DNA from 3 places in the Ancylobacter sp. TW_SC_1 genome. Region 2 is predicted to be linked to each of the others. Evidence: riboswitches for the same ligand, from Rfam matches in the RefSeq annotation. Region 2 holds a riboswitch; each other region holds the start of a gene.

Region 1 (9,935 bases), 2.2 Mb from region 2:
GGGCGGGGCGAAGGCGGGATGGATCGGGGCAGGGGCGGGCTTGGTGTCGGACCAGTCGAGCATGGTCATGTCTCCTTCGTTTCCGCTCACTGGCAGGCTTCGCAGTCGGGATCGTCGATGGCGCAGGTCGGACCGAAGGCGGTCTCCGGCAGGTTGATGGGGGCAGCCGCGAAAACGGCCGACACCGCATTGAGCTTGCCGTCGGTGCCCTTCAGCGTCGATTTCTCGACATGGGTCGCCGAGCGCGAGCGCAGATAATAGGTGGTCTTCAGGCCGCGCTTCCACGCCAGCCGATAGGTCTCGTCGAGCCTGCGGCCCGAGGGGTTGGCGACATAGAGGTTGAGCGACTGCGCCTGGTCGATCCATTTCTGCCGGCGCGCCGCCGCCTCGATCAGCCAGGACGGCTCGATCTCGAAGGCCGTGGCGTAGAGCGCCTTGAGGTCGTCCGGGATGCGGTCGATGGAGCCGACGCTGCCGTCGTAATATTTGAGGTCGGAAACCATCACCTCGTCCCACAGGCCACGCGCCTTCAGGTCGCGCACCAGTGCGGCGTTCACCACGGTGAAGTCGCCGGACATGTTCGATTTGACGAAGAGGTTCTGGTAGGCCGGCTCGATCGACTGCGACACGCCGCAGATGTTGGAGATCGTCGCCGTCGGCGCGATGGCCATGGTGTTGGAGTTGCGCAGACCTGTGGTCGTCACCCGCGCACGCAGGGCCTCCCAGTCGAGCGTTGCGGAACGGTCGAGGTCGAGCCCGCCGCGCGCGGCGCTCAGCAATTCGAGGCTATCGATGGGAAGGACACCCTTCGACCACAGCGAGCCCTCGAAGGAGGGATAGCGCCCGCGCTCGGCGGCGAGGTCGCAGGAGGCGGAAATCGCGTGGAAGCTCACCGCCTCCATGCTCTCGTCGGCGAAGCGCACGGCATCTTCCGAGGCATAGGGGATGCGCAGCGCCTGCAGTGCGTCCTGGAAGCCCATGATGCCGAGCCCGACCGGACGGTGGCGCAGATTCGAGCGCCGCGCCTCGGGAATGGTGTAGAAATTGATGTCGATGACGTTGTCGAGCATGCGCATCGCCGTCGTCACCGTGCACGCGAGCCGCTTCTGGTCGAGCCCGTCCGCCGTGACATGGGCGAGAAGATTCACCGAGCCGAGATTGCACACCGCCACCTCGTCGGCGCTCGTGTTCAGCGTGATCTCGGTGCACAGGTTGGACGAGTGCACCACGCCGGCATGCTGCTGCGGCGAGCGGATGTTGCAGGGATCCTTGAAGGTGATCCATGGGTGTCCCGTCTCGAACAGCAGGGTCAGCATGCGCCGCCACAGGTCGACCGCACGCAGCTGCTTCGACACCTTCATCTCGCCGCGCGCGGCCTTCGCCTCATAGGTCTCATAGGCCGCCTTGAAGGCGGAACCGGTGAGATCGTGCAGATCCGGCGCCTCGTCCGGCGAGAACAGCGTCCACGGCCCGTCGGCCTCGACCCGCTGCAGGAACAGGTCCGGCACCCAGTTGGCGGTGTTCATGTCGTGGGTGCGCCGGCGGTCGTCGCCGGTGTTCTTTCGGAGGTCGAGGAATTCCTCGATGTCGACGTGCCAGGTCTCGAGATAGGCGCAGACCGCGCCCTTGCGCTTGCCGCCCTGGTTCACCGCGATGGCGGTGTCGTTGGCCACCTTCAGGAACGGCACCACGCCCTGGCTCTCGCCATTGGTGCCCTTGATGTGGGCGCCGAGGCCGCGGACCCGCGTCCAGTCATTGCCGAGGCCGCCGGAATATTTGGCCAGCAGGGCATTGTCCTTGATCGATTTGAAGATGCCGTCGAGGTCGTCCGGCACGGTGGTCAGGAAGCAGGAGGAGAGCTGCGGGCGCAGCGTGCCGGCATTGAACAGGGTCGGCGTCGAAGCCATGAAGTCGAAGGAGGACAGCAGACGGTAGAACTCGATCGCCCGCGCCTCGCGGTCGACCTCGCGCAGGGCGAGCCCCATGGCGACGCGCATGAAGAAGGCCTGCGGCAGCTCGAAGCGGGTGCCGCGCGCGTGCAGGAAATAGCGGTCATAGAGCGTCTGCAGGCCGAGATAGTCGAACAGCAGGTCGCGCTCGGGAAGCAGCGCCGCTGCCAGCCGGTCGAGGTCGAAGCGGCCGAGCTCCGGGTCGATCAGTTCCTCGGCGATGCCCCGCGTCACATAGGCGCGGAAATAGTCGGGATAGCGCTCGCCCATCTCTCCTTGCGTCGCCTGCGCCGGTCTGCCGTCTATGAAGCTGAGCGCCTCGCGGCGCAGATTGTCACCCAGCAGCCGGGCGGAAACCTTGGCGTAGTTCGGCTCACGCTCGATCAACGTGCGCGCCGCGAGGATCGGCGCCAGCGCCAGTTCGTCGACGCTGATGCCGTCATAGAGGTTGCGGCGGGTCTCGCTCAGGATCGCCTCGGGCGACACGTCGGCGAGCCCGTCGGTCGCCTCGCGCACCACCGCCTCCAGCCGGGCGGCGTCGAGCGGCGCCCGCGCGCCATCCGCCGTCGTCATGGAGAGCGATGGCGTCTGCAGGGGCGCGACCTCCGCCGCCGCCCTCTCCCGCGCCCGCTCCTCGCGATAGAGCACATAGGCGCGCGCCACCTTGTGGTGTTCGCTGCGCATCAAAGCGAGTTCCACCTGGTCCTGTATGTCCTCAATGTGGAAGGTTCGCCCGGCATCCGCCCGGCGCGTCAGTCCGGCGACGATCTGCTCCGTCAGGCCCGCCACGACGTCGTGGACGCGGCGCGAGGCGGCCGCGCTCGATCCCTCCACGGCAAGAAACGCCTTGGTCAAGGCCACGGCGATCTTCGAGGCGTCGAAAGGGGTCACGCCGCCATTGCGGCGGATGACCTGATAGCCGGGCGTCGCGGGATCGGCGGACGCCGATGGCGCATGCGACGCGGGAACCCGGACCACCGGGCGTTCGGTTTCGAGACTGGGAGACATCGGCTGCAAACCCCGTTGCATGGGGAAGGGGCCGAGCGGAAACGGCGCGGCGCGTGGACGCCGGACACCCGGCGGCACACACCACAGCGTTCCTCCGGGGCACCCCGCCCGAGGACGTTATCGCAGTCGCGGCAGGTCTCCTGGCTCGCGGGTCAAACGCCTTTGTCCGGCCTTCCCGGAGCTTTCGCCCCAGTGACGCTGAATGGACGCGGGCTCGCCGCTTACAGTTGCGGGGGCAGCGCCGGTATCGCACCGGCTTCCCTCTTAGCCCCCCCCTCTCGCGATTCGGGGGCACCGTGACTACTAGCTATGGTGGCTTGGAGACTGATGGACGTCAATATATGGATGGGACTTTCTCGTCCCACTCCATCATCCGCCCTTAGGGGCGCCCGGCCGACGAACGTTGCGGCAAGATGGGGGCAAGGGGCTCGGCCCGCCGACCGGACATTCACAGTATCGCCCATGCAGATTGCCGGCTTAGGTCTCAATGTTTCCGGATCATTTCACCTTGTATCCCGCGGTCGGCCAGGGCCGGCCGACGACGTGCGACGGTCAGCTCCGCGGCGAGCCGACGTCGTTCGCCGGTCGCGTGCGCTGCAGGAAGTCGATCAGCGAGACGCTGGCGCCGAGAATATGCTCCCGGGTGAGACGCGCCGCCTCCTCGGCATCGCGACGGATGCAGGCGAGCAGGATGCCCTCGTGCTCGCGCCGCGCCCGCGCCATGCCGTCGGTCAGCACAAGCTGGGCCCGCAGATAACGGTCGACCCGGTCGAGTGCGGCGCTGATGGTCTGCAGGTAATAGGGCCGCCCTGACGCCTCATAGAGACTGTAGTGGAAACGCCGGTTCAACTCGCCCCAGTGCGAGGAATCGGTCTCGGTCGAGAAGGCGTGGGCGAAGCGCTTGGCGTTCTCCAGCCCCTCCTCGGAAATGCGCTCGACCGAATAGCGCAGCACTTCCGGCTCCAGCAGCGCGCGGAACTCGAAGATCTCGCGAATCTCCTCGGCCGACAAGGTGGTGACGACGGCGCCGCGGTAGCGCTGCGTCGACACCAGTCCCTGTTCTTCCAACCGGGTCAGCGCCTCGCGCACGGGAATCCGGCTGACATTGAACATGCGAGCAATGTGATCCTGCCGCAGCGTCTGGCCTTCGGAGATGTCCCCCTTGGCGATCGCCTCGCGCAGCGCGTCGAAGATGACGTCCGAGGCGGACGCCATCTGCGCGATGTCCGTTGCCCTAACCTTCATCTTCCCACCTCCCGACTGGCCCGGACGACCGGCTTCACTGCCGATTCGCTGCCGACGAACTCGTTGCGCACCCTGCCGTTTCACTGCCCGCGACGCCAGAGCCCGAGCATCTCGAGGCAAATTCGCACGGATATTGAAAAAAGGATATTGAAACTTGGATCCAAAAATTGGAAGCTCCCTTCGTCGCCGGGCGGCGCCTGCACTTCCGACGCCGACGGCCACTAACAGAGAAACAACTTCCTTCAGAGGAGAGCCGTTATGGCTAAGGGATTCGGCATTCTGGCCGCTGCGGCGCTGACGCTCGCCGCCGCCATGCCCGCGCAGGCGGACAAGCTCGACGACATCATCGCCTCCGGCACGCTGCGCTGTGCCGTCGTGCTCGACTTCCCGCCCATGGGGTCGCGCGACGCCAATAACGAGCCGATCGGCTTTGATGTCGACTACTGCAACGACCTCGCCAAGGTGCTCGGCGTGAAGGCGGAGATCGTCGAGACGCCGTTCCCCGACCGCATTCCCGCACTGGTCTCGGGCCGCGTCGATGTCGGCGTCGCCTCGACCTCCGACACGCTGGAGCGGGCCAAGACCGCCGGCTTCACCATTCCCTATTTCGCCTTCAAGATGGTGGTTCTCACCAAGGAAGGCCTGGGGATCAAGGATTACGCCAGCCTGAAGGGCAAGAAGACCGGCTCGGTCTCCGGTACCTTCGAGGCGATCGCGCTCGATAACGACGTCAAGAAATGGGCGGATGGCACGACGTTCCGCGGCTACCAGACCCAGGCGGACGTGTTCCTGGCGCTGGCGCAGGGCCAGATCGACGCCACCGTGGTCACCTCGACCGTCGCCGCGGCGATCGTGAAGGAAGGCAAGTACAAGGGCCTGATGATGGGCGGCGATGCCCCCTACGACATCGACTATGTCGCGCTGATCGCCCTGCGCAACGAGCAGGGCCTCATCAACTACCTGAATCTGTTCGTCAATCAGCAGGTCCGCACCGGCCGCTACAAGGCGCTCTACGACAAGTGGATCGGCCTTGGCGAGGCGCCCGACCTGACGGTGCCCGGCGTCTATCGCTGATCGCCCCGCCCACGTCGTCCCGGAACGGCCGCCAGGCCGTCTCCGGGAGCGCGGCGGCGCTCCGCACGGCGATCCCGGCCCCGCGCCCGCGGCCCCGGCCGGGAGACGTCCGTGATAGGACGCGGGCAGTGCCCGACTGCCGGCGCTGCTGCTACATCAAGCTGCGGCATCCGGCTGCAGACTGCGCCTTCAAGACCTGACTGCAAGATTTGCCTGCAGGGCCCACCCGCAAGCAAGATTTGACGGCAAGACCCGCCTGCAAGCACGATTTGACGGCAAGACCCGCCCGCAAGGTCCGAGCGACGAGCGACCCATGAACTACACCTTTCACTGGCTGCCGGCGTTCCGTGCGCTGCCCGACATGCTGTGGGGCGCGCTGGTGACGCTGGAGATCGCCGCGCTCTCCATGCTGCTCGGCGTGTTCTTCGCCATCCTGCTCGCGGTCGGCGCCAGCTCGAACCACCGCGCCCTGCGCGCCGCCGCCGCCAGCTGGGTGGAGCTGGCGCGCAACACGCCGGCGCTGTTCCAGATCTACATGGCCTATTTCGGCCTCGGCTCGCTCGGCATCCATCTCGACAGCTTCGTCGCCCTGCTCGCCGGCATCACCTTCAACAATGCCGGCTATCTCGCCGAGACCTTCCGCGGCGGCCTGCGCGCCGTGCCGCAGACCCAGGTCCGCGCCGCCCGCTCGCTCGGCATGGGGCAGATCCAGGCCTTCCGGCTGATCGTCATGCCGCAGATGTTCCGCATCGTGTTCTATCCGCTCACCAACCAGATGGTCTGGGCCATCCTGATGACCTCGCTCGGCGTCATCGTCGGCCTCAATGACGACCTCACCGGCGTCACCCAAGAGCTCAATGTCCGCTCCTTCCGCACCTTCGAGTATTTCGCCCTGGCAGCCGTGATCTACTACCTGCTCGCCAAGTTCGTCACCGTCTCCGCCCGCCTGCTGGCGTGGCGCCTGTTCCGCTACTGAGGGAGGCCGCGCCATGTTCTCCTCCCTGTTCGACACCAGCTTTTCGCCGGGCGACCTCTGGTTCATGCTCAAGGGCGCCGGCGTGACGCTGGCGATCACCTTCTGGGCGGTGATCGGCGGCACGCTGCTGGGCGTCGCCTTCGGCGTGGTCCGCGCGGTGTCGCCCTGGTGGATCAACGCGCCGATCGGCGCGGTGCTCGACGTGTTCCGCTCGATCCCGCTGCTGATCCAGCTGGTGCTCGCCAACTCGTTCAAGACCATCGTCGGCATCCACTGGAGCCCGTTCACCGTAGGCTGCGTGGTGCTGGCGCTCTACATGTCGGCCTATTGCACCGAGATCGTGCGCGCGGGCTTCCTCGCCGTGCCGGCGACCACCCGCCGGGCCGCCCGCTCGCTCGGGCTCTCCTACCGGCAGGACCTGACCGAGATCGTCTTCCCCATCGCGCTCAGGGTCGCGCTGCCGAGCTGGATCGGCCTGACGCTGGGCGTGATGAAGGACACCGCCATGGTCTGGTGGATCGGCGTCGTCGAATTGCTGCGCTCCTCGCAGGTGATCGTCACCCGCATCCAGGAGCCGCTCTTCGTGCTGTCCATCGCCGGCCTGATCTATTTCCTGATGAGCTTCCCCATCGCCCGCCTCGGCGCGCGGCTCGAGAAGCGCTGGCGCGAAAACGACTGAGAAAGAGCCATGTCGATTGAGATCGAGAACGTCCACAAGGCCTTCGGCTCGCTCGAAGTAGTCAAGGGCGTCACCATGACCGTCGAGAAGGGCGAGGTGGTCTCCGTCATCGGCGGCTCCGGCTCGGGCAAGTCGACCCTGCTCATGTGCATCAACGGGCTGGAGCCGATCAATTCCGGCCGCATCCTGGTCGACGGCACGGATGTCCACGCCCGCGGCACCGACCTCAACAGGCTGCGCCGCAAGATCGGCATCGTCTTCCAGCAATGGAACGCGTTTCCCCATCTCACCGTGCTGGAGAACGTGATGCTGGCGCCGCGCAAGGTGCTGGGCAAGTCGAAGGCCGAGGCGGAAGCCGTCGCGGTCGAGAAGCTCTCCCATGTCGGCCTGGCCGAAAAGCTGAAGGTCTATCCCTCGCGGCTTTCCGGCGGCCAGCAGCAGCGCATGGCGATCGCCCGCGCGCTCGCCATGTCGCCGGACTACATGCTGTTCGACGAGGTGACCTCGGCGCTCGATCCCCAGCTCGTCGGCGAGGTGCTGGAGACCATGCGCCTGCTCGCCGCCGAGGGCATGACGATGATCGTCGTCACCCACGAGATCGCCTTCGCCCGCGAAGTCTCCGACCGCGTCGCCTTCTTCAACAAGGGCAAGATCCACGAAATCGGCCCCCCCGCCCAAGTCATCGGCAACCCGCAAATGCCCGAAACAATCGACTTCCTCAAATCCGTCCTTTGATCCCACACGATCGCATTCGAAAGACTCAAGGAGCATTCCCATGTGGCAGGGCGTCTATCCCGCCGTTACCGCGAAGTTCAACGAGGACGACACCCTCGATCACAAGGAGATGGAGCGCTGCTTCGCCTTGCAGATCGACGCCGGCGTCGACGGCCTCATCGTCAACGGCTCGCTCGGCGAAGGCCCGATGCTCTCGCATGACGAGCGCCTCTCCGTGCTGAAGACCGCCAAATCGGTCGCCGGCAAGCGCCCGGTGCTGATGACCATCGCCGATGCCGCGACCCGCGACTGCGCCTCGCTGGCCAAGCGCGCCGCGCAGGCCGGCGCCGACGGCCTGATGGTGGTGCCGAGCCTCGTCTACCACACCAACCCGAAGGAGACGGTGGCGACGCTCTCCGCGGTGGCGCAGGCCGCCGACCTGCCGGTGATGATCTACTCCAACCGCATCGCCTACCGCGTCGACATCACCGTCGACATCATGGCCGAGCTCGCCAAGGACGCGCGTTTCGTGGCGGTGAAGGAGTCCTCGGACGACATCCGCCGCACGGTCGAGCTGCAGAACGCCTTCGGCGACCGTTTCGACATCTTCACCGGCGTCGACAATCTCGCCTTCGAGGCGCTGGCGCTCGGCGCGGTGGGCTGGGTCGCCGGCCTCGTGGTCGCCTTCCCGGAAGAGACGGTGGCGATCTACAAGCTGATGAAGGCCAAGCGCTATGACGAGGCGCTGGAAATCTACCGCTGGTTCCGCCCGCTGCTCGACCTCGACGTGTCGACCTATCTGGTCCAGAACCTGAAGCTGGTCGAGGCGATGGTCACCGGCACCACCGAGCGCGTGCGCGCCCCCCGCCTGCCGCTCGACGGCGAGCAGCGCGCCAAGGTCGAGAAGATCGTGCGCGAGGGCCTCGCCACCCGCCCGACCCTCGCCAAGGCGGCGTGAGCCGTCGACCGCCGAACTGACCCCTCATCCCCGGGCGTGACCCGGGGACCCAGGGACCGGGTGTTTCCTTCCAGTCTGGGTGGCCGGGTCGAGCCCGGCCATGAGGGCAATAGTCCATGTGCCTGAGCATGAGAGCATGAGCGACAAGGCTGCCGCAGGCGAGATCGCCGTCATCGGCGCGGGCATCGTCGGGCTCGCCACGGCCTTCCATCTCGTCGCCGAGGGCTATCGCGTGCGCCTCGTCGAGCGTGGCGGCGTGGCGGAAGGGGCGAGCTTCGGCAATGCCGGGGCGTTCGCCTTCACCGACATTCTCCCCCTCGCCTCGCCGGGCATGCTGCGCAAGGCGCCGAAATGGCTGCTCGACCCGCTGGGGCCGCTCTCCATTCCGCCCCGCTACCTGCCGCAGATCACCCCCTGGCTGATCCGCTTCTGGCGCGCCAGCCTGCCCGACCGCTACGCCGCCTCGATCACCGCGCAGGGCGACCTGATGCGCTTCGCCGCCACGGCGATGCGGGACATGGTGGCGAGCGCCGATCTCGCCGGCCATGTGCGCCGCGACGGCAATCTCCAGCTCTATGAGAGCGAGGCCGAGCTCGCCGCCTCGCTCCCCGGCTGGGAGGCGCGGGCCAGGGAAGGCATCGAGTTCGAGCATGTGCGCGGCGGCCGGCTCGACGAGCTGCAGCCCGGCCTGTCGCCGCGCTTCGTCGCCGGCACCTTCACCCCGCACTGGCAGACGGTGGACGACCCCTATCACTACGCCCTCGCTTTGTTCCGCACGGTGATGGCGCGCGGCGCGGCGCTCACCCATGGCGAGGTCGTCGCCATCGAGCCGGAGGCGCGCGGCGTGCGCCTGCGGCTCGCCGGCGGCGGGACGATCCATGCCGGCCGGGTGGTCGTCGCCGGCGGTGCCTGGTCGCGCCCGCTGGCGCTCCAGCTCGGCGACAAGGTCCCGCTGGAGACCGAGCGCGGCTACAACACCACGCTGCCGCCGGGCGCCTTCGACCTCAAGCGCCAGCTCACCTTCGGCGGTCATGGCTTCGTGGTGACGCCGCTGTCCACCGGCATCCGCGTCGGCGGCGCGGTGGAGCTGGGCGGGCTGAAGGCGCCGCCGAATTTCAAGCGTTCCGAGGCCATGCTGACCAAGGCCGCGGCCTTCCTTCCCGGACTGAGGACCGAGGGCGGCAAGCAGTGGATGGGCTTCCGCCCCTCGCTGCCGGATTCGCTGCCCGTCATCGGCGTCTCACGCGCCTCGCCCCACCTGTTCTACGCCTTCGGCCACGGCCATCTCGGCCTCACCCAGAGCGCGGCGACCGGCCGGCTGATCGCCGATCT
Region 2 (9,935 bases):
CCAGCGCGACGCACAGCGCGTCCACCGGCGCGGTGTCGGCCGCCAGCGCCATGGAGCGGTAGAAGATGACGGGGATGGCGGCCCCATCGCAGGGAGCCTCGCCCGGTCCCTCATGAAATCCCGCCAGCGGCACGGGTGCAGGCTCTGCCGCCTCCAGATCCCGCCCGGCATGGCCGGCCAGCCGCCGCAGCAGCGCGCGCATGTTGGCCGGCCCGCCGGCGCGGAAATAGCCGAGCAGGCCGTCCAGCTCGTGCGCCGGAAGCGTCGACGCCTCGGCGAGGCGCGGGTCGTCACGGTCCTCGCCCGGCAGGACGGCGAGCGCGAAGCCCCGCGCCCGCGCTTGCGCGCTCAGCCGGTCGACGCCGTAGCGCCACCAGTCGAGCCCGCCGAGCAGCCGCACCACCACGATGCGGGCATGGACGGCGACGCTGTCGATCCACAGATCGACCGACATCGGGTGCCGCAGGTCGCGCAGATTGGCGAGGCGCAGGCTCGGAAGGTCCGCCCCGCCCCGTGCCATCATCGCTTCCTGCGCCCGCGCGAGCGCCCCGAGGTCGCTGTCGGCGAAGGACACCACCACCACCTCGCCCGGCGTCTGGCCGAGATCGACCGGCTCGACGAGGTCGTCGAGGCTGGTGGAGGTGGTGGTGAGGATGTGCATCGGGTGGGCCTTCCCTCAAGCCGTCATCCCGGCCCGCGGTGCAGCCGCTGAGCCGGGATCGTGCGCCGGAAAGGACGAACGCGATCCCGGATGCGGCCTCTGGCCGTTGCGGGATGACAACATGTGGAAAAGCTCCTCACGCCGTCTCCAGCGCCCCCGTCAGGATCGCCTCCACCTTCGCCCGGTCGAGCCCCTTGAGGCCGATGGCGACGAGGCGGCCGATGCGCGGCCCGGCGCCCCAGGGGCGGTCGAAATGATGCGCGACGTTCGGGCCGACCGCCTGCACGAGCAGACGCATCGGCTTGCCGGCGACGGGCAGGAAGCCCTTCACGCGGAGCACCTCCGCCTCTTCCGCCGCGCGGGCGACACGGGCGGCGAACTCGGCGGGATCGGCGATCTCCGGGATCTCGACGACGAAGCTGTCGAAATCGTCGTGGTCGTGCTCGGCCTCGTCGTCGTGATGCGTCCGGCGGTTCTCGATGTCGTTCTCGGTGCCGATGCCGAGACCCATCAGCAGGACCGGGTCGATGCGCCCCCCGGTAACGCTCACCACCTGCACGCCCTTGGGCAGCTCGGCATCGAGCGCGGCGCGGGCACGCACGGCGCCCTCCGTGTCGATGAGATCGCCCTTGGTCAGGATGACGAGGTCGGCGCAGGCGATCTGGTCGTCGAACACTTCCTCGATCGGGTCGTCATGGTCGAGCGAGGCGTCGGCGGCGCGCTGCGCGCTCAGCGCGTCATGGTCATGGGCGACGCGGCCCGAGGCCAGCGCCTCGCCGTCGACCACCGCGACGACGCCGTCCACCGTCACCCGGCTCCTGATCGCCGGCCAGTGGAAGGCCTGCACCAGCGGCTTGGGCAGAGCGAGGCCGGAGGTCTCGATCAGGATGTGGTCGACCTTCGGCACACGCGAGAGAATGGCGTCGAGCGCCGGCACGAAATCATCGGCGACGGTGCAGCAGATGCAGCCATTGGCCAGCTCGACGATGTTCTCCTCCGGGCAGGTATCGATGCCACATCCCCTGAGGATCTCGCCGTCGATGCCGACATCGCCGAACTCGTTGACGATCACCGCGAGGCGCTTGCCCCGCGCGGTCTCCAGCACATGGCGGATCAGCGTCGTCTTGCCGGAGCCGAGAAAGCCGGTGACGATGGTGCACGGCACCCGGTCGAGAGGGGTCGGTTCGGCAACGGACATGCGGCGTCTCCACGAAAACCACTAGAATCGCGGGATGCACCGGTCGCGGACGGGATTCCGCGCGAGGCCGCGAACGGGATTCGCAGCTCTGCCTGACTGCCGGGCACCCCGCCGGCACGCACGACCGGACCGTCGGCAGGTCTCCTGGCTCGCGGGTCGCCGCCTCGTCGCCGCCTTCCCGGAGCGTATCTCCAGTGGCTTTCGGCGCAGGCTCGCCGCTTACAGTTGCGGGGGCAGCCGCGGAATTGGAGCGCCCGAAGCGCCCCGCACCGCATTCCCTCTTCGTCCCTCCCAGGGGAGGAAACCGTCGATCGCGGCCACTAAAGGAGCCTTGCCGGGGATTGTCAAACGCCTGATTGGAGGTCGCCGTTGCGGCCCGGCGATTGCCGGCTATAGTCCGCCATGTCGTCGGTTCCCGTGACACGCACGGGACGCAAGACGGGAACGCGGTGGGGCCGAAGCCTTCTCGAAGGCCGACGCCGAACCCGCGGCTGCCCCCGCAACTGTGAGCGGCGAGCCCTTCTCCATCGGCCACTGGCGGCGACGCCGGGAAGGCGGAGAAAGGGCCGTGACCCGCGAGCCAGGAGACCGGCCGTCGACACGAACCGCAACGGTCCTCGGGTGGAGGGCCAAAGGAGAACGTTATGACGACCCTCAACAGCCGCGACGCGGCTGCCCCGCACGACTCCACCGCCTCGCGCGCGGTGCAGATCACCTTCGCCGCCCTTCTCGGCGTCTTCGTGCTCGGCGGCGTGGGCTTCTCCCATATCAGCGCCGTGCACAACGCGACGCACGACGTGCGCCACGCCAACGCCTTCCCCTGCCACTGAACGCGAGGGGAACCGCGCCATGTTGCTTTTCAGGACGATTCTGTTCGTCGCCGCGCTCGCCGGCATCGGCACCGGGCTTGTCGGCTCGGCGATCCATGTCTTCACCACCGTGCCGCTGATCCTCCAGGCCGAGACCTTCGAGGGCGGCGAGGACGCGCCGGCCGAGGCCGTCGCGCACGACCACGCGGATGCGACCGCCGCCCATTCCCACGCGCACGACGCCGAGGAATGGGGTCCGGCGGACGGCGTCGAGCGCAACGCCTACACGATCCTCGCCACCGTGCTCACCGCCTTCGGCTTCGGCCTGCTGCTGGTCGCCGCCAGCGAGCTCGCCGGCGGGCTCAAGGGATGGCATCAGGGCATCCCCTGGGGTCTGGCGGGCTTCGCCGTGTTCACGCTGGCGCCCGGCCTCGGCCTGCCGCCGGAACTGCCGGCCATGCCGGCCGCCGATCTCGCCGCCCGCCAGCTCTGGTGGATCGGCACGGCGGTGGCGACCGCCGGCGGCCTCGCGCTGATCGTGTTCGGGCGCTCGCCGCTGTTCGCCGTCCTCGGCGTCGCGCTGATCGTGGCGCCGCATCTCGTCGGCGCGCCGCAGCCGGAAAGCCACGACAGCCCGATCCCGGAGGCGCTGCACCACAGCTTTGTCGTCGCCAGCGTGGCGGCCAGCTTCGTGTTCTGGGTGCTGCTCGGCGGCCTCGCCGGCTGGCTGCGCCCGCGCCTCGGCGCGGCGGCGGGCTGAGGCGTGAGCCTGACCCTCGTCCTCGGCGGCGCCCGCTCGGGCAAGAGCCGGCACGCCGAGGAACGGGTCGAGCGCCATGCCCCGCCATGGAGCTATCTCGCGACCGCGCAGGCCTATGACGAGGAGATGGTGGAGCGCATCGCGCTCCACCGCGCGCGGCGCGGTGCCGGCTGGGAAACGCGCGACGCCCCGCACGACCTCGCCGGCGCGCTCAAGAACCTCCCGGCCGGGCGGCCGGTGCTGGTCGACTGCCTCACCCTGTGGCTGACCAACCGCATGCTGGCGCAGGCCGACGTGGCGGCGGAATCGGCCGCGCTGGTCGAGGCGCTCGCCGGCCGCGACGGGCCGGTCGTCGCGGTGTCGAACGAGGTCGGGCTCGGCATCGTGCCCGACAACGCGCTGGCCCGCCGCTTCCGCGACGCGCAGGGCCGGCTCAACCAGATGATCGCCGCGCGGGCCGACACCGTGATCTTCATGGTGGCCGGCCTGCCGATGACCGTGAAAGGACCGGCGACGTGACCGATATCTCGCCCGAGGAGGCCGCCCGCCATCGCGCCAAGATGGAAAAGCGCAAGGCCGTGCAGGACGCGGAAGTGGCGGAAAAGACCGTCGAGAAGGGCCTGCTGATCGTCCACACCGGCGCCGGCAAGGGCAAGTCCACCGCCGCCTTCGGGCTCGCCTTGCGCGTGCTCGGGCATGGCGGAAACGTCGGCGTCGTGCAGTTCATCAAGGGGGCGTGGCAGTCGGGCGAGCGCGCGGCGCTGGAGAGCTTCGGCGCGCGGGTCGACTGGCACTCCATGGGCGAGGGCTTCACCTGGGAGACGCAGGACCTCGAGCGCGACATCGCCGCCGCCCGAAGAGCGTGGGACAAGGCCCGCGCGATGATGAACGACCCGGCCATCGGGCTGCTCATCCTCGACGAGCTGAACATCGCCCTGCGCTATGATTATCTGCCGCTCGACGAGGTGGTGGACACGCTCAAGGCCCGCCGCGAGGGGCTGCACGTCGTCGTCACCGGCCGCAACGCCAAGCCGGCGCTCATCGAGGCCGCCGATCTCGTCACCGAGATGGGGCTGGTGAAGCACCATTTCAAAGCCGGGGTGAAGGCGCAGAAGGGCATCGAATTCTGATGCCCGGCCCTCGAAATTCCGGAACGTCATCGCCATGTAGAATCCGACGCCGAGTGTCGCGGCGTGGCCTGTTCCCGGAGATACGCACCGATGCGTTCGGTCCCCGTCGCCTATCTGTTCTGGTTCTTCTGCCTGATCGGTATTTGCGGCATCCATCGCTTCTACGCCGGCCGCTACTGGACCGGCGCGCTGTGGCTGCTGACGCTCGGCCTGCTCGGCATCGGGCAGATCGTCGATCTGTTCCTGATCCCCGGCATGATCCGCGAATCCAATCTCGAACGTCGCGTCGACTTTCTGGAAGGCCGGAACTACGGCTCGCGCGGCCACGGCCACCATCACGGCTGACGCCATCTGCGCATGAGGGCGCGCGATGACCGCGCGTCCCTCATGTCGCGCCCTCATGTTCCAGGGCACCGGCTCGGATGTCGGCAAGTCGCTGATCGTCGCCGGCCTCGCCCGCGCCTTCACCCATCGCGGGCTCAACGTCCGCCCGTTCAAGCCGCAGAACATGTCGAACAACGCCGCCGTCACGGCCGATGGCGGCGAGATCGGCCGCGCGCAGGCGCTGCAGGCGCGCGCGGCGCGCGTGGTGCCGTCCGTTCACATGAACCCCGTCCTGCTGAAGCCGCAGAGCGAGACCGGCGCGCAGGTGGTGGTGCAGGGACGCGCGCAGGGCAACGCGAGGGCGGCCGACTACCAGAAGCTCAAGCCCGCGCTGATGGCGGCGGTGCTGGAGAGCTATGAAAAACTCCGCACGGAAGCCGATCTCGTGCTGGTCGAGGGTGCCGGCTCCGCCTCGGAGATCAACCTGCGGGCGAACGACATCGCCAATATGGGCTTCGCCCGGGCGGCGAACGTCCCCGTGGTGCTGATCGGCGACATCGACCGCGGCGGCGTCATCGCTAGCCTCGTCGGCACCCGCGCGGTGCTCCCAGTGGACGACGCGGCGATGATCGCCGGCTTCCTGGTCAACCGCTTCCGCGGCGACCCGGCACTGTTCGCCTCCGGCATGGAGGAAATCGCCGCCCGCACCGGCTGGCCGGCGCTCGGCCTCATCCCCTTCTTTGCCGACGCGCGCCGCCTGCCGGCGGAGGACGCGCTGGCGCTCGACGCCGCCTCTGTTCCCAAGCCGGGCGCCCGAATCCGCATCGCCGTGCCGCTGCTGCCGCGCATCGCCAATTTCGACGACCTCGACCCGCTTGAGGCCGAGCCGTCGGTCGAGGTGGTCCGTGTGCGCCCCGGCACGGCCCTGCCCGGCGATGCCGATCTCGTCATTCTGCCCGGCTCGAAATCGACCATTGCCGACCTCGCCGATTTCCGCCGCGAGGGCTGGGACATCGACCTCCTCGCCCATGTGCGGCGCGGCGGGCGGGTGCTCGGCCTGTGCGGTGGCTACCAGATGCTGGGGCGTTCCATCGCCGACCCCGGCGGCATCGAGGGCCCGCCCGGCAGCGTGCCCGGCCTCGGCCTGCTCGATGTGGAAACCGTGCTCTCCGGCGAGAAGCGCCTCATTGCCGTCACCGGCACGGCGGACGGCGTGCCGTTCGCCGGCTACGAGATGCATATGGGCGTGACGCAGGGACCCGGCCGCGCGCGGCCCTTCGCCCGCATCGACGGCGCGGGGCCGGAAGGAGCGATCTCTGCGGACGGACGCATCGCCGGCACCTATGCGCACGGGCTGTTCGCCGACGACCGCCAGCGCGCGCACTGGCTCGCCAGGCTCGGCGCCGCGCCGAGCGGGCTCGACTACGAGGCCGGGGTGGAGGCGACGCTCGACGCGCTGGCCGCGCATCTGGAGCGGCATGTCGACCTCGACCGGTTGCTGGAACTGGCGGGCCGCCCCCGACCGTCGTCCCGGCCGTAGCGTCCCGACCGTCATCCCGGCTCTCCGCGTCGCTGCAAGGGCGCCTCACCAGCTCCAGGCGGCGAAGGCGAGGATGGCCACCAGCGCCACCAGCACGCCGTCCGCCGCGCGGTAGAGCCGGAGCGCGCGGCGGATATCGGCGGCCGTGCAGTCGCGGCGCCCGCCCTCGCCCATGACGCCGTCGACCGAGAGCCTGCCGCCATAATAGCGCGGGCCGGCCAGGCCGATGCCGAGCGCGCCGGCCAGCGCCGCCTCCGGCCAGCCGGCATTGGGCGAGCGGTGGCGCGCCGCGTCGCGCCGCATCGCCGCGAAGGCGCGCCGGGGCGAGGCGCCGGGAACGAACACCGCGCCGGCCACCAGCATCAGCCCGGCGAGCCGCGAGGCCGGAAGGTTGACGAGGTCGTCGAAGCGGGCGGAGGCCCAGCCGAAATCCGCGTGCCGCGCGTCGCGATGGCCGATCATGCTGTCGGCGGTGTTCACCGCCTTGTAGATCGCCCCGCCGGCCAGCCCGCCGATCGCCATCCACAAGGCCGGCGCCACCACGCCGTCGGAATAGTTCTCCGCCAGGCTCTCGATGGCGGCGCGCGCCACGCCGGCCTCGTCGAGCATCTCCGGGTCGCGCCCGACAATGTGCGAGACCGCCCGCCGGCCGGCCTCGACGCTCTCGTCGAGCCCATCGGCCACCTTCGCCACGAACTGGTGCAGGCTGCGCTGGGCGAACAGCGACGAGGCCACGAGGGCGGCATAGAGAAAGCCCAGCGGCAGCGCCAGCAGCAGCTTCTGCGCCACCAGCCCGGCCGTGCCGCTCACCGCCACGAGGATCACCAGCGTCGCCACGCCGGCCTTGCGCCGCTGGCCGGGCGGGTCGCCGTCGAGGTTGAGATTGCGGTCGAGCGCCGCGATCAGCCGGCCGATCCACATCACCGGATGGCCCGCCCGCTCGAGGAGAATGCGCGGATAGCCCAACGCGGCCTCGAACAGCAGCGCCGCCAGCGTTAAACCAAGAGTAAGTTCGAGGCTCATCGGAAGTGATTCTTTCTCAGGAGCGCTTCCGGGAGGTTGCGAATCCGTCGGCCGCGGGCGAACCACCATTTCCGCCCCGGCGACCGCCATCAAGACCCGCGGCGCCACCATGCCCGCCCAACCGGAACGAACACGCGCGGAATGAACATCCCCGTCACCTCATCGCACGGCCTGCTGCCGCCTCGCGTCGAAGAGGCGAAGAAGGCCCGGCTCGCCGAGGTGTTCGGCTTCGACCGCTTCCGCCCCGGCCAGCAGGACGTGGTGGATTCGGTGCTGGCGGGCGTGCCCACGCTCGCCGTCATGCCCACCGGCGCGGGCAAATCGCTGTGCTACCAGCTCCCGGCGCTGGTGCTGGGCGGGCTGACCATCGTCGTCTCGCCGCTCATCGCGCTGATGGACGACCAGGTGAACGCGCTGAAGCTGCAGGGTGTTGCAGCAGAGGCCATCCACTCGGGAAAATCCCGCGAGGAGAACGTCGCGATCTGGCGGCGCGTGGCGGCGGGCGAGGTGCGCCTGCTCTATCTCGCGCCCGAGCGGCTGCTCACCGAGCGCATGCTGGCGGCGCTCTCGCGCCTGCCGCTCGGCCTCGTCGCGGTGGACGAGGCGCACTGCATCTCGCAATGGGGCCATTCCTTCCGCGCCGAATATCTCGCGCTCGGCCGGCTGCGCGAGATCTTCCCGGGCGTGTCGCTGGTGGCGCTGACCGCCACCGCCGACAAGGCGACGCGCGACGACATCGTCGAGCGGCTGTTCGGCGGGCAGGCGCGGGTCTTCGTCTCCGGCTTCGACCGGCCCAACATCTTCATCGGCGTGGAGGAGAAGAAGGACCCGGCGCGGCAGATCGAGAGCTTCGTGCGAGCGCGGGCCGGCGTCTCCGGCATCATCTACCGCATCTCCCGCAAGAAGGTGGAGGAGACCGCCGAACGGCTGTCCGCCGCCGGCATCCGCGCCCTGCCCTACCACGCCGGCATGAGCGCGGAGGCGCGTTCCGCCAATCAGGAGGTCTTCCTCGCCGAGGACGGCATCGTGATGGTGGCGACCGTCGCCTTCGGCATGGGCATCGACAAGTCGGACGTGCGCTATGTGCTGCACGCCGACGCGCCCGGCACGCTGGAGGCCTATTACCAGGAGATCGGCCGCGCCGGCCGCGACGGCGCTCCGTCCGAGGCGCTGCTGCTCTACAGCGCCGGCGACATCGCCACCCGCCGCCGCTTCCTCGACGAGGAGCCCTCGCCGCCCGAGCGCAAGATGGTGGAGGCTCGCCGGCTCGACGCCATGGTCGGCTTCTGCGAGGCGGTCACCTGCCGGCGCGCCGTGCTGCTCGGCTATTTCGGCGAGCGCGCCAAGGCGTGCGGCACCTGCGACGTCTGCCGCGACCCGCCGCAGGTGGTCGACGCCAGCCGCGAGGCGCAGCTCGCGCTGCGCATCGTGCGCGCCACCGGGGAGCGCTACGGCGCCGCCTATATCGCCAGCGTCGTCACCGGCCAGCGCACCGATCCACTCTGCGCGCGCGGGCACGACCGGCTGGCCGATTTCGGCGCCGGGGCCGACAAGCCGGCCACCGAATGGCGCGCGCTGCTGCGCCAGCTCGTCGCCACCGGCGCGCTGCATGCCGACCCCGCCCGCTTCGGCGCCCTCACCCTCAGCGAGACCGGCCTCGCCGTGCTCGGCGGCACCCGCGCCTTCACCCTGCGCGCGCCCGCCAAGCGGCGGCGCGAGCGTTTCGCGCGCTCAGGTAGCGGGGCGGAGCTGGCGCCGGCCGAGGCGGCGCTGCTCGGCAAGCTCAAGGCATTGCGCCGCGAGCTCGCCGCCGACCGCAACGTGCCAGCCTATGTGGTCTTCGCCGACAAGACGCTGGAGGAGATGGCGGTGGAGCACCCGCGCACGCGCACGGAGCTGGCCGGCATCAAGGGTGTCGGCGCCGCCAAGCTGGAGGCCTTCGGCAGCGCGTTTCTTAAGATTCTCAAAGAATTTTCTTAGCAAACGCAAAGAATTCAGGTCGGGAATTTTTCCACACGCAAAAGAGTTCACGAACGCCGATTCCCTCCCTAAACTGCGGCGCAACGGACGATAAAAGTCCGGAATGACCCTTGTTCCGGGATGGAAACGATGAAGATTCAACTGCTCACCGCGGCGCTCGCCGCCACCTCGATGCTTGCTACCCTCGGCGCCGCCGGCGCGCATGGCCCGACCCGCCAGAAGGTCTCCGAGAAGATCGAGATCAACGCGCCGCCGGACAAGGTCTGGGCCGTGGTCTCCAATTTCCAGAACGGCGGCTGGATTCCCGTCGTCGCCAAGACCGAGGGCACCGGCGGCAACGCCGTCGGCGCCAAGCGCACCCTCACCCTGAAGAACGACGCGACGGTCGAGGAAGAGCTGACCAAGTTCGAGCCGGAAAAGATGACCCTCATGTACCGGATCGAGAAGGTCGACGTGAAGGTCCTGCCGGTCACCAACTACTCGTCCTGGCTGACCGTGACGCCGGTCGAC
Region 3 (9,935 bases), 1.8 Mb from region 2:
GTGCTGCCGGGCGGCGACCTCGCCGCCCTTACCCACGCCTGGCGGGCCGGACGGCGGGCGCGCCGGGTGATCCACCAGAACCTCGCCCTCGCCGCGCTCTACAACATCGCCCTCATCCCGGTGGCGATCCTCGGCCTCGTCTCGCCGCTCGGCGCGGCCATCGCCATGGCGGCAAGCTCGCTCACCGTCACGCTCAACGCGCTGCGCGCCGGCGAGCCCGTGGCGCGGAGGCCCTGATGGACGCCCTCCTCTTCCTCGTCCCCATCGCCCTGGCGCTCGGCGGCTTCGGCCTCGCCGGCTTCTTCTGGACGCTGCGCGCCGGCCAGTATGACGACCTCGACGGCGCCGCCGTCCGCATCCTGCTCGACAATGATTCCACGAGGCCACCCGATGACCCTGTCCGTTCACGATGATGCCGCCATCCCGGGCACGGCGGCCGGAAGCGGGGCCGCCGGCATCGACCTGCCGCGCGTACTGCCCTTCCTCCTCAACCTCGCGCTTGTCGGCGCGCTCGGCTTCTATCTCGGCGGATGGCCGGGGCTGGCCGCCGGGGTCGGCGCGCTGCTCGCCCTGTTCGGCTTCTTCGTCCTCGCCCGCCGCATCGGGCGGCAGCGCGAACAACTGGCCGGACGGGCAAGGACGGTGGCGCGCTTCCTGCGCCCGGTGGTCGGGCTGGCGCTCCTGCCCTTCGTCGCGCTTCTCACCATCGCCGTGACCTTGGCCCTGTTCGCCTTCGACCGAACGCTCGGCCGGCTTGCCCTGCCGGACGCCATGCCCTCGTTCTCGCCGCGCGCGCTGGCGCGGCGCGGGCTCGGCTTCGCGGCCGGCTTCTTCTCCGCCGAGAGCCTGCCGATGACGGCGGTGAATGCCCTGCTGCTGCTGGTGCTCGGCTGTCTGGCGGTCGGCATCGAGGTGGCGTTCTACGCCGCGCTGGCGGCCGTGCCGGTGATGATCTGCACCATGATGATGGTGGCGGTGGAATCGAGCCGCGAGCCGGAAGACGGCCCGGCCGGCAGCTGAGCGACGCGATGACCGACCTCTCCTTCGTCGGCGGCCTCCTGCTCGGCCTCGCCAGCAGCCTGCACTGCGCCGGCATGTGCGGGGGCATCGCCTCCGGCCTCGTCTTCGCCTTCGATCCGCAAGGCGGCCGTGCCCGGCAGGCGAGCGTGCTGCTGGTCAGCCAGATCGGGCGCATCGCCTCCTATGTGCTGGCCGGCACGTTTCTCGGCGCCGTCGGCTCGGAATTCTACGGCGCCTTCAACCACGCGGCCGCGCATCTCGTGATGCGCTGGGCGGCGGCGGCGGCGCTGGGCTGGATCGGCCTGTCGATGCTCGGCCTCGCCCCGCCGCTGACCGTCGTCGACCGGCTGACCGGGCCAATCGCCCGGCTGGCGCGCCATCCCGGAAGGCTGGCGCTGGCGGGCGGCTATGCCGGGCCGCTGGTCGCCGGCGCGGCCTGGGGCCTGCTGCCCTGCGGCATGGTCTATGGCGCGCTGTTCTACGCCATGCTCACCGGCTCGGGCGGCGGCGGCGCCACCGTCATGGCCGGCTTCGGGCTCGGCACGCTGCCCGCCGTGACGGCGACCACGCTCGGCGTCGCCTCGCTGCGCCGGCTCGCCTTCCTCCCGAGGATCCGCATCGCCGCCGGGCTGGCGCTCATCGCGCTCGCCGCCGCCAGCGCGCTGCTGCCCGCCGCCGCGTGGGAAGGGCTGTGCCTGACATGAAGATTCCGCCATCGCAGGAGAGACGGCCGTGACCGACATGACGCTGCACCCGCTGGCGCAGTTCGCGCTGACCTTCGCCATCGGCGCGCTGGCGGGGGCGGTCTTCATGGCCGGCGTCGCCGCGCTCGGCCTGGAGGCCGTATCCGGCTTTCTCGACATGTCGGGAGGCGGGCTCGACGCCCGCGACGTCACCGCCGTGCTGTGGATCGCCGGTCAGCTGGCGGTGTTCGTCCACCACATAGTGCCGGGCATGCTCAGGGCCTGAGAGGACGCCGGGGAGCCGCCGTGGCGGCACCCCGGAAGAATCGGCATCACGCCGTGTGGTAGAGCCGGCGCTCGAAGATCGGGCTGCCCTTGAGGCCGTTGAGCGCCTTGGCCGCCGCCAGCACGGCGAGGTCGACCAGCGGCTCGACGATGATGACGAGCATGTAGGCGGCGCCGAAGGAGGCGATGGACTGCGCGTTGTCCACCGTGAAGCCATGGCCGTAGAACGCCCAGAACGCCACCCACACGACGATGCCCGCCTGATAGGTGGTCGAGAGCGCCAGCGCCTGGCGGTACTTCAGCTCCACATAGGGGGTGTTCGGCGCGATGACGCGGCTCGCCAGCGCGGTCAGCGCGAACAGCGGCACCAGCAGCGTGGTGACGTTCATGCCGTATTGCGGCAGGTCGAACGGCGCGAAGAACACGCCCTGTATGGCGAGGCCGGCGGCGAGGCCGATGGCGGCCGGCGCGACGCCGAAGATCAGGAACAGCGTCGAGCCGAGGATGAGATGCACCTCGGACACGCCGACGGGATGGTGCGGCAGCAGCTCGAAGAAGGCGAAGACCAGCGCCGTCGTGGCGATGCTGCGCGCCACCAGCGAGACGGCGCCGCGCTCGCGCACCGCGTCGGCGGCGAGCTTGAGCGTGTAGGCGCCGGCGCCGGCGGCCGTCACATAGCTCAGCCAGATCTTTCCTTCGGCCACGAGGCCGGGCTCGATATGCATGGGGTTCTCCTGTGCCGTCTCACCCGACGGCGTGCGGTTGGACCTGTGCGCATGGCCGGTCTCCTGACTCGCGGGTCGCTGCGCGCCTTCCGCCTTCCCGGTCACTCCCCTTTCGGGTCGGGTCCAGTGGCATGATGGAAGGCCGCTCGCCGCTCACAGTCGCGGGGGCGGTTGGGGCTTGGGGCCGGCAGGCCCTTCCCCATTCCCATTTCATCCGGGCGGTTTCCCACCCGGACACCATGTGCGCGGCTACCACGCGCCGGAAGGCCTTCCCTGTCAAGCAATCGCAAGGCGCTATCCGCAGCCGTCACGGCGCGGCGGGCGTCTCCAGCAGCGGCTCGTAGCGCGCGTCGGTCAGCGTCCTGAGGAAGGCGACCAGCGCGTCGATGCGCCGGTCGTCGAGCGCCGGGCCGCTCTCCAGCTCCTTCAGCGACAGCGTTCCGGCGACCTCCGGCCTGTCCCACACGGCGCCGGTCTCGGGGTTGATCTGCCGCGCGGGGGCCGAGGAATTGTACTTGTTGTAGAAGAGGATGACGGTCTTCAGATCCTTGAAGACGCCGTTGTGCATGTAGGGGCCCGTCACCGCCACATTGCGCAGGCCCGGCACCCGGAACTGCCCGTCATGGCGCTTGCCCCCGATGTCCTTGCGGGCGCGCAGGCCACGGTCGACCGGCACCTTCAGCGCGGCATTGGCCGGCGTGCCGATATTGTGGAAGCGGTAATTGGAGAACGTCTCCCCGGCGCCGCCGTTGGGCGTCAGCTTGTGGCACTGGCCGCAATTGGTGAACTGGTTGGAGAAGAACAGCACCCGCCCCAGCTCTTCCTGCGGCGTCATCGTGTAGTCGCCGCGCAGGTAGCGGTCATATCGGGAATCGAACGGCGAGACGGCCGGGCTGCGCTCATAGGCGGCCAGCGCCTCGGCGAGGGCGGCGAAGGCGCGTTCGTCGTCGCCGAACACGTCGGGTCCGAACCGGGCGCGGAAGGCCTCGACATAGGCCGGCTTCTCCTTCAGCCGGGCGACGACGCTGGCCTTGTCCGGCATCGCCATCTCGACCGGGTTGAGCAGCGGCTGGCCGGCCTGCTCGGCCAGCGTCGCCGCGCGCCCGTCCCAGAACTGCCCGCCGACGGGATTGCCCTTGGCATCCTTGCCGAAGCGCGGGATGGAGGCGGCATAGCTCGCGCTCGGCGCGTTGCGCACGCCGTGCGAGACGCCGTCATCGCCGAGCGAGACCGGCCCGCCGCGCGGATCGGCGAAGCCGTGCGCGGGGTCGTGGCAGGTGCCGCAGGACTGGGTGCGGTTGCGCGAGAGGTCGGTGTCGAAGAACAGCGTCTCGCCAAGCGCCGTCAGCGCCGCATCGTCGGCCGGCGGCGTCTCCCCCGCCGGCGCGCCGGAGACGAGAGCCGAGAGAGCGAGAAAGACCGCCGCGAGCGGCGCTGCATGCCTCATCAGGTGCCACCATCGAGCCCGGCGTCGGGCGCGGCGGCCTTTTCCCGCCAAACGCCGGCCCGCGCCATTGGACACCTTGCCCTAGGCCAAACGGCGCCCGCCGTCATCGGGAAGAACACGGCTCCGGCACGCCCGGCCCGGCTCAGCCCTCAGGCTCGAAGATCGCCTTGGCGACCTTGGCATGGACGCCCCAATTGCCGTCCGCCACCTGCGTCACCCCGAAATCCACGGCGACCGACATCAGCGAGATCGCCTCGTCCTCGTCGAGCCCGTAGCGCTCCATGAGGAATTTTCGCGTGGCGCGGAAGGCGCCGCGCAGCGCCCGGCTCAGCGAGGAGCGCTTGAACACTTCCGACTGCGCGTTGCGGCCGAGCTCGCGCAGATAGTTGGTGTAGCTGAAGCCGTGCAGCAGCCAGGCGTCGGGCGTCTCGATCAGCGGCGCGCCGAGGCCGTTGAGATAGGCTTTCTCGGTCTCGCCGCGCTTGTGCAGCACGAGGCGGATGTCGCCGGTGAGCGAGCATTCCAGCGCGGTGCCGCTGATCTCGCCGTCGCCCTGCGCCAGATGCGGGTCGCCGACCGAGAGCAGCGCGCCCGGCACCGTGACCGGCAGATAGACCGAAGCGCCCTGCCCGGCCCGCCAGTTGTCGACATTGCCGCCGAAATAGCCCGGCGGCACGGAATCGACGATGTCGGTCTCGCGCGGCGCCACCGCGATGAAGCCGAAATGCGGACGCACCGGAATGCGCGCGCCCTTCAGCACGCCGTGCCGCTTCGCGATGCGGGTATGGTCCACCGGCACGCCGGGATAGTCGATGGTCTCGTGGACCACGCCGAACGGGTCGGTCTGCGGCGCCCAGTGATAGGAATACACCGCCTCGGCATAGCCGCTCTCGCCAGCGGCGTCGGTGCGGTAGATGGTGATGACCTCGCGCTTGCGCGGCTCGTCGAGAATGTCGTCGTGGTGGAAGCCCCAGGCCGCCGCCACGTTGGAGCCGAAGGCGAAGCCGGCATGGGCGGGATTGGCGCAGGGGCGCGGCTTGAGCCGCAGGATCTGCACCTCCAGCACGTCGCCCGGCTCGGCCCCGTGCACGAAGATCGGCCCGGTGCAGATGTGCACGCCGAAACCCTCGCCCGCCCCGCGCCCGAAGATGCTGGCGTTCATCGGCCCGGCGCCGCGCCGGTCCACCGCCTTGTAGTCGCGGCTCCAGTGAAACACGTCCTCGGCGCCGGCGTCGCCGCGGATCATCCGCTCATGGTCGTCATAGGCGTGCTGGGTCAGCGTCTCGATCGTGACGAGCGCGCCCGAGCGCACGCGCAGCACCGGCGCGATGCTGCGCGAGAGATAGCCCCAGTGCACGCTCTCGCGCGACACCGGCAGGTGATGGTGTCCCGGCTCGCCGGGCTCCGAGGGGCGCGGCGGCGCCACCCTCGGCGCGCCCTCCTCGTTCTCCGGCGGCAGGTGCGCGGCGGCCGGCGCCGGCCGCGAGGGGCGCACCCCCGAATGCATCGGCCGCCCGCGCGTCCAGCGCGTCGCCACCGTCGAGCCCGACGACTTGCGGAAGTCGCGCGGCGAGATGCCGTAGGCGCCGCTGAACACCCGGCTGAAATGCGCCTGATCGGAAAAGCCCCAGCGGAAGCCGATCTCGGCGATGGAGCGGTCGGCGTGCTGCGGGTTGACGAGGTCGCGCCGGCACTGCTCCAGCCGGCGGTGGCGGACATAGTCGGAGAACGAACGGTCCTGCCCCTCGAACAGGCGCTGGATGTAGCGCGCCGACAGCCCCTCCGCCTTGGCGATGTCGGCGACCGACAGCTCCGGCTCGCGCAGGCGCGCCTCGATCTGCGTGCAGACGCGGGCGAAATGCGCGGCCTGCACCTGGGTGGCGGTGTCCTCCTCCGGCCGCGCCTCGGCGAGCAGCGCCGAGAGCACCAGCTCGACCACGGCGGCCTCGGCGGCCATCAGGTCGCCATCCTCCATGACGGCGAAATTCGCCGCCAGCGTCCGCATCATCGGGCGCGCCGCCGTCGCCGAGACCGATTCGCCGAGCACCAGGGTCGGCACGGTGGAGGCGCGGCCGAGCCGGCCGGCCAGCCGCTCGCGCGGCACCTGCAGCAGCAGCAGCTCGAAATCGTTGCGGAACTGGATGGCGAAGGGCGTCGCCGGGTCGCACACCCACAGGTCGCCATCGGCGAATTCGGCGGCCCGCCGGCCGGAATCGGTAAGGTGGCCGCGTCCGTAATTGACGAAGCCGATCAGCAGATGCCGGTCGCCCGCCGCCACGGCCGAGAGATCCTGCGCCGTCGAGCGCAGCAGCGCCGCCGTGCCGCCGGTCGGCGAGCGCTTGATCGACACCTCGCCGAAATGGAAGGCGACGTCCTTCGGCAGGCGCCCGGCCAGCGACAGGCTGGCCAGTGTTTCCCACCACACCGCCTCCTGCTTGCTGGCGGGAAAGGCGTTGATGGAGACGGGAACGGCTCGGTTCATGGCTGTGCTGTCTAGGTCGGAGAGGCCGGTTGCCGCCAGTGAAGCACTTTGACGAATGGCGCACAAAAACTTGTCCGTGATACCACCCGCCAGCCCGCCCAATTCTCCGGCACGACGATCTTACATATTGATACAACAACGTTTTTCGACGCGATCCTGACGTCCGAGAAGCGATCGACGGCGGTCCACTGCCCCCATTAGGGCATTGCCCATGCCGCGCCGCGGCGGAATATCTAGCCCATCTGAGGCACCGCGGCGTCAACGCGGGCCCATTCCGGATCAAGGGGACCATCATGGATCGTCGTGGATTTCTGGGCGCGGGCCTTGCCGGCACCGCCGCCGTCGCCACCCTGGCCGCGCCGCACGTCGCCCGCGCGCAGCAGGTCTTCAACTGGAAGATGACCAACGCCTACGGCCCCGGCGCGCCGTTCTACGTGACCGGCCCGGGGAGCCCGACCTATTTCTGCGAGCTGGTCGGCAAGATGTCGAGCGGGCGCCTCAACATCCAGCATTTCGCGGCGGGCGAACTGATCCCGGCGCTGGAGGGCTTCGACGCGGTCTCCTCCGGCACGGTCGAGATGAACGCGGCCAATTCCTATTTCTGGGCCGGCAAGGTGCCGGCGGCGCAGTTCTTCACCTGCGTGCCGTTCGGGCTCAACTTCCAGGGCCAGAACGCGTGGATCTATCATGGCGGCGGCCTGCAGCTCTGGGAGGAGCTCTACGCGCCGTTCAACCTCGTGCCGATGCCGCTGGGCAATACCGGCGTGCAGATGTCCGGCTGGTTCCGCAAGCCGATCGAGAAGGTCGAGGACTTCAAGGGCCTGAAGATGCGCATCCCCGGCCTCGCCGGAAAGGTCTACGCCCAGCTCGGCGTCGACGTGAAGCTGCTGCCGGGCGGCGAGATCTTCCCGGCGCTGGAGCGCGGCGTGATCGACGCGGCCGAGTTCGTCGGCCCCTATCAGGACCGCCGCCTCGGCCTGCAGAAGGCGGCCAAGTACTACTACACCACCGGCTGGCACGAGCCGAACAACGTCACCGAGCTCATCGTCAACAAGGGCGCGTGGGACAGCCTGCCGGACGACCTCAAGGAGATCGTGCGGGTGGCCGCCGCGGCCTGCAACGTCATCAGCCACACCTGGTGCGAGGCGACCAATGGCGAGGCGATGACCGATCTGGTGCAGAACCAGGGCGTCATCGCCGGGCCGTATCCGACGCCGGTGGTCGACAAGCTGCGCGAGGTCACCACGACCACCCTGCAGCAGCTCGCCGACTCCGACCCGAAGATCAAGAAGGTCTATGAGAGCTTCACGGCCTTCGCCGCCAAGCACAGCCAGTGGGCCGGCCTCTCCGAGGCGGTCTACCAGACCCAGATCCGCAGGGGCTCATGAGCGACGTCCTCGAAAAGGTGGCCCGGGGCCTCGACGCGATCGTCGAGGCCTGCGGCTGGGTCGCGGCGTGGACGGGCCTCGCGCTCGTCCTCGTCATGGCCGGCAACGTCCTGCTGCGCTACGTCTTCAACACCGGGTCGGTGGCGATGCAGGAGCTGGAATGGCACCTGATGAGCCCGCTCACGCTGCTGTGCATCGCCTACACCATCAAGCATGAAGGCCATGTGCGGGTGGACATCCTCTATGCCCGCCTGCCGGCCGGCGCGAGGAATGTCATCGACCTGTTCTCGGCGCTGAGCGTGGTGGCGCTCTCGGTGATCGTGATCGTGCTGTCGTGGCGCTACGTGATGCAGTCCTACCGCATCGGCGAAGGCTCGCCCGATCCCGGCGGCCTGCCCTACCGCTTCATCCTCAAGGCGATGATCCCCGCCGGCTTCGTGCTGCTGCTCCTCCAGAGCCTCGCCGCGACCCTTCGGGCGGTCCAGCCCTTCCTCGGCGGCGGCCCACGGCCTGCCGCGACGGTGCCTGCCGATGCCTCTTAATGAAATCCTGGCGATCGCCTGCATCGCCTCCTTCTTCGTGCTGCTGCTGGTCGGCGTGCCGGTGGCGCTCACCCTCGCCATCAGCGGATTCTTCTTCGGCTGGCTCGGCTTCGGCACCACGCTGTTCAGCCTGCTGCCGGCGCGCATCTACGGCGTCACCGCCAATTACACGCTGATCGCCATTCCGCTCTTCGTGTTCATGGGCGTGATGCTGGAGAAGTCGCGCCTCGCCGACGAACTGATGGAGGTGATCGGCCATCTCTCGGGCAGCCTGCGCGGCGGCATGGGGCTCGGCATCGTGCTGGTCGGCATGCTGATGGGCGCGACCACCGGCATCGTCGGCGCCACCATCGTCACGCTCGGCCTGCTCACCCTGCCGACCCTGCTGCGGCGCGGCTACGACAGGAGCCTGTCCTGCGGCGCCATCTGCGCCTCCGGCACGCTCGGCCAGCTCATTCCGCCCTCGACCATCCTCATCCTGCTGGCCGACATTCTCGGCGAGTCGGTCGGCACGCTGTTCGCCGCCGCCCTCATGCCGGGCCTGCTGCTCACCGGCATCTTCTGCGCCTACATGCTGATCGTCGGCATCATCTGGCCGGAAAAGGTGCCCGCCATTCCGCTTGAAGAGCGCCGCGCCATGCCGCGCCGCGAATTGTGGCTGAAGGCGCTCAAGGTCGGCCTGCCGCCGATCGGCCTGGTGCTCGCCGTGCTCGGCTCGATCATCGGCGGCGTCGCCGCCCCGACCGAGGCCGCCAGCATGGGCGCGCTCGGCTCCATCCTCGTCGCCGCCGTCGCCGGGCGCTTCACCTGGCGGACGCTGGTGGACACGGTGCAGACCACCGCCCGCATCACCGCGATGATGTTCTTCGTGCTGATCTGCTCGCAGGTCTTCGCCCTCGCCTTCCGCGGCCTCGGCGGCGAGCGGCTGGTGCACGACGCCTTCGCCCTCGTGCCCGGCGGCACGAACGGCATCCTCATCTTCATGCTGCTGATCATCTTCGTGCTCGGCTTCTTCATCGAGTGGATCGAGATCAGCTACATCGTGGTGCCGATGTTCCTGCCGCTGATGCTCAACGCCAATGTCGACCTGGTCTGGGCGGCGGCGCTGATCGCCACCGTGCTGCAGACCTCCTTCCTGACGCCGCCTTTCGGCTGGGCGCTGTTCTACCTGCGCGGCGTGGCGCCGCCGGAGGTGGCGACCGGCGACATCTATCGCGGCGTCCTCCCCTTCATCGCCCTCCAGCTCGCGGCGGTGGCACTGGTCTTCACCTTCCCGGCGCTGGCGACCTGGCTGCCCCGGGCCATCGGCTGGTAACGACGGATCCTTCCATGTTGAACACGGTACGTGCCCGGCGCGGCATGG

The links. Region 2 has a riboswitch for cobalamin ahead of AC1PZ7_RS09720 (CbtB domain-containing protein). Riboswitches for the same ligand answer to the same signal wherever they lie in the genome.
Region 1: it holds a riboswitch for cobalamin, as region 2 does, so the genes downstream of both, AC1PZ7_RS22295 (ribonucleoside-diphosphate reductase subunit alpha) here and AC1PZ7_RS09720 (CbtB domain-containing protein) in region 2, are expected to answer to the same signal.
Region 3: it holds a riboswitch for cobalamin, as region 2 does, so the genes downstream of both, AC1PZ7_RS18275 (energy-coupling factor ABC transporter permease) here and AC1PZ7_RS09720 (CbtB domain-containing protein) in region 2, are expected to answer to the same signal.

What each region holds. Positions count from the first base shown of each region.
Region 1 is NZ_CM166365.1:4,705,364-4,715,298, forward strand. Features, by position in the region: gene AC1PZ7_RS22290 (ribonucleotide-diphosphate reductase subunit beta) at 1-63, opposite strand, end outside; gene AC1PZ7_RS22295 (ribonucleoside-diphosphate reductase subunit alpha) at 87-2,957, opposite strand; cobalamin riboswitch at 3,071-3,271, opposite strand; gene AC1PZ7_RS22300 (GntR family transcriptional regulator) at 3,510-4,202, opposite strand; gene AC1PZ7_RS22305 (ABC transporter substrate-binding protein) at 4,461-5,276, shown strand; gene AC1PZ7_RS22310 (amino acid ABC transporter permease) at 5,590-6,252, shown strand; gene AC1PZ7_RS22315 (amino acid ABC transporter permease) at 6,278-6,931, shown strand; gene AC1PZ7_RS22320 (amino acid ABC transporter ATP-binding protein) at 6,941-7,666, shown strand; gene AC1PZ7_RS22325 (dihydrodipicolinate synthase family protein) at 7,707-8,603, shown strand; gene AC1PZ7_RS22330 (NAD(P)/FAD-dependent oxidoreductase) at 8,740-9,935, shown strand, end outside.
Region 2 is NZ_CM166365.1:2,104,889-2,114,823, reverse strand. Features, by position in the region: gene cobN (cobaltochelatase subunit CobN) at 1-661, opposite strand, end outside; gene cobW (cobalamin biosynthesis protein CobW) at 798-1,859, opposite strand; cobalamin riboswitch at 1,977-2,183, opposite strand; cobalamin riboswitch at 2,252-2,470, shown strand; gene AC1PZ7_RS09720 (CbtB domain-containing protein) at 2,504-2,689, shown strand; gene AC1PZ7_RS09715 (CbtA family protein) at 2,709-3,428, shown strand; gene cobU (bifunctional adenosylcobinamide kinase/adenosylcobinamide-phosphate guanylyltransferase) at 3,432-3,947, shown strand; gene cobO (cob(I)yrinic acid a,c-diamide adenosyltransferase) at 3,944-4,558, shown strand; gene AC1PZ7_RS09700 (NINE protein) at 4,649-4,903, shown strand; gene AC1PZ7_RS09695 (cobyric acid synthase) at 4,959-6,422, shown strand; gene cbiB (adenosylcobinamide-phosphate synthase CbiB) at 6,468-7,445, opposite strand; gene recQ (DNA helicase RecQ) at 7,587-9,425, shown strand; gene AC1PZ7_RS09680 (SRPBCC family protein) at 9,555-9,935, shown strand, end outside.
Region 3 is NZ_CM166365.1:3,874,953-3,884,887, forward strand. Features, by position in the region: gene AC1PZ7_RS18250 (heavy metal translocating P-type ATPase) at 1-237, shown strand, start outside; gene ccoS (cbb3-type cytochrome oxidase assembly protein CcoS) at 237-413, shown strand; gene AC1PZ7_RS18260 (hypothetical protein) at 391-1,020, shown strand; gene AC1PZ7_RS18265 (sulfite exporter TauE/SafE family protein) at 1,029-1,724, shown strand; gene AC1PZ7_RS18270 (hypothetical protein) at 1,753-1,989, shown strand; gene AC1PZ7_RS18275 (energy-coupling factor ABC transporter permease) at 2,036-2,713, opposite strand; cobalamin riboswitch at 2,750-2,970, opposite strand; gene AC1PZ7_RS18280 (cytochrome-c peroxidase) at 3,021-4,160, opposite strand; gene AC1PZ7_RS18285 (acetamidase/formamidase family protein) at 4,303-6,642, opposite strand; gene AC1PZ7_RS18290 (TRAP transporter substrate-binding protein) at 6,936-8,030, shown strand; gene AC1PZ7_RS18295 (TRAP transporter small permease subunit) at 8,027-8,572, shown strand; gene AC1PZ7_RS18300 (TRAP transporter large permease) at 8,562-9,887, shown strand; gene AC1PZ7_RS18305 (gamma-glutamyltransferase family protein) at 9,902-9,935, shown strand, end outside.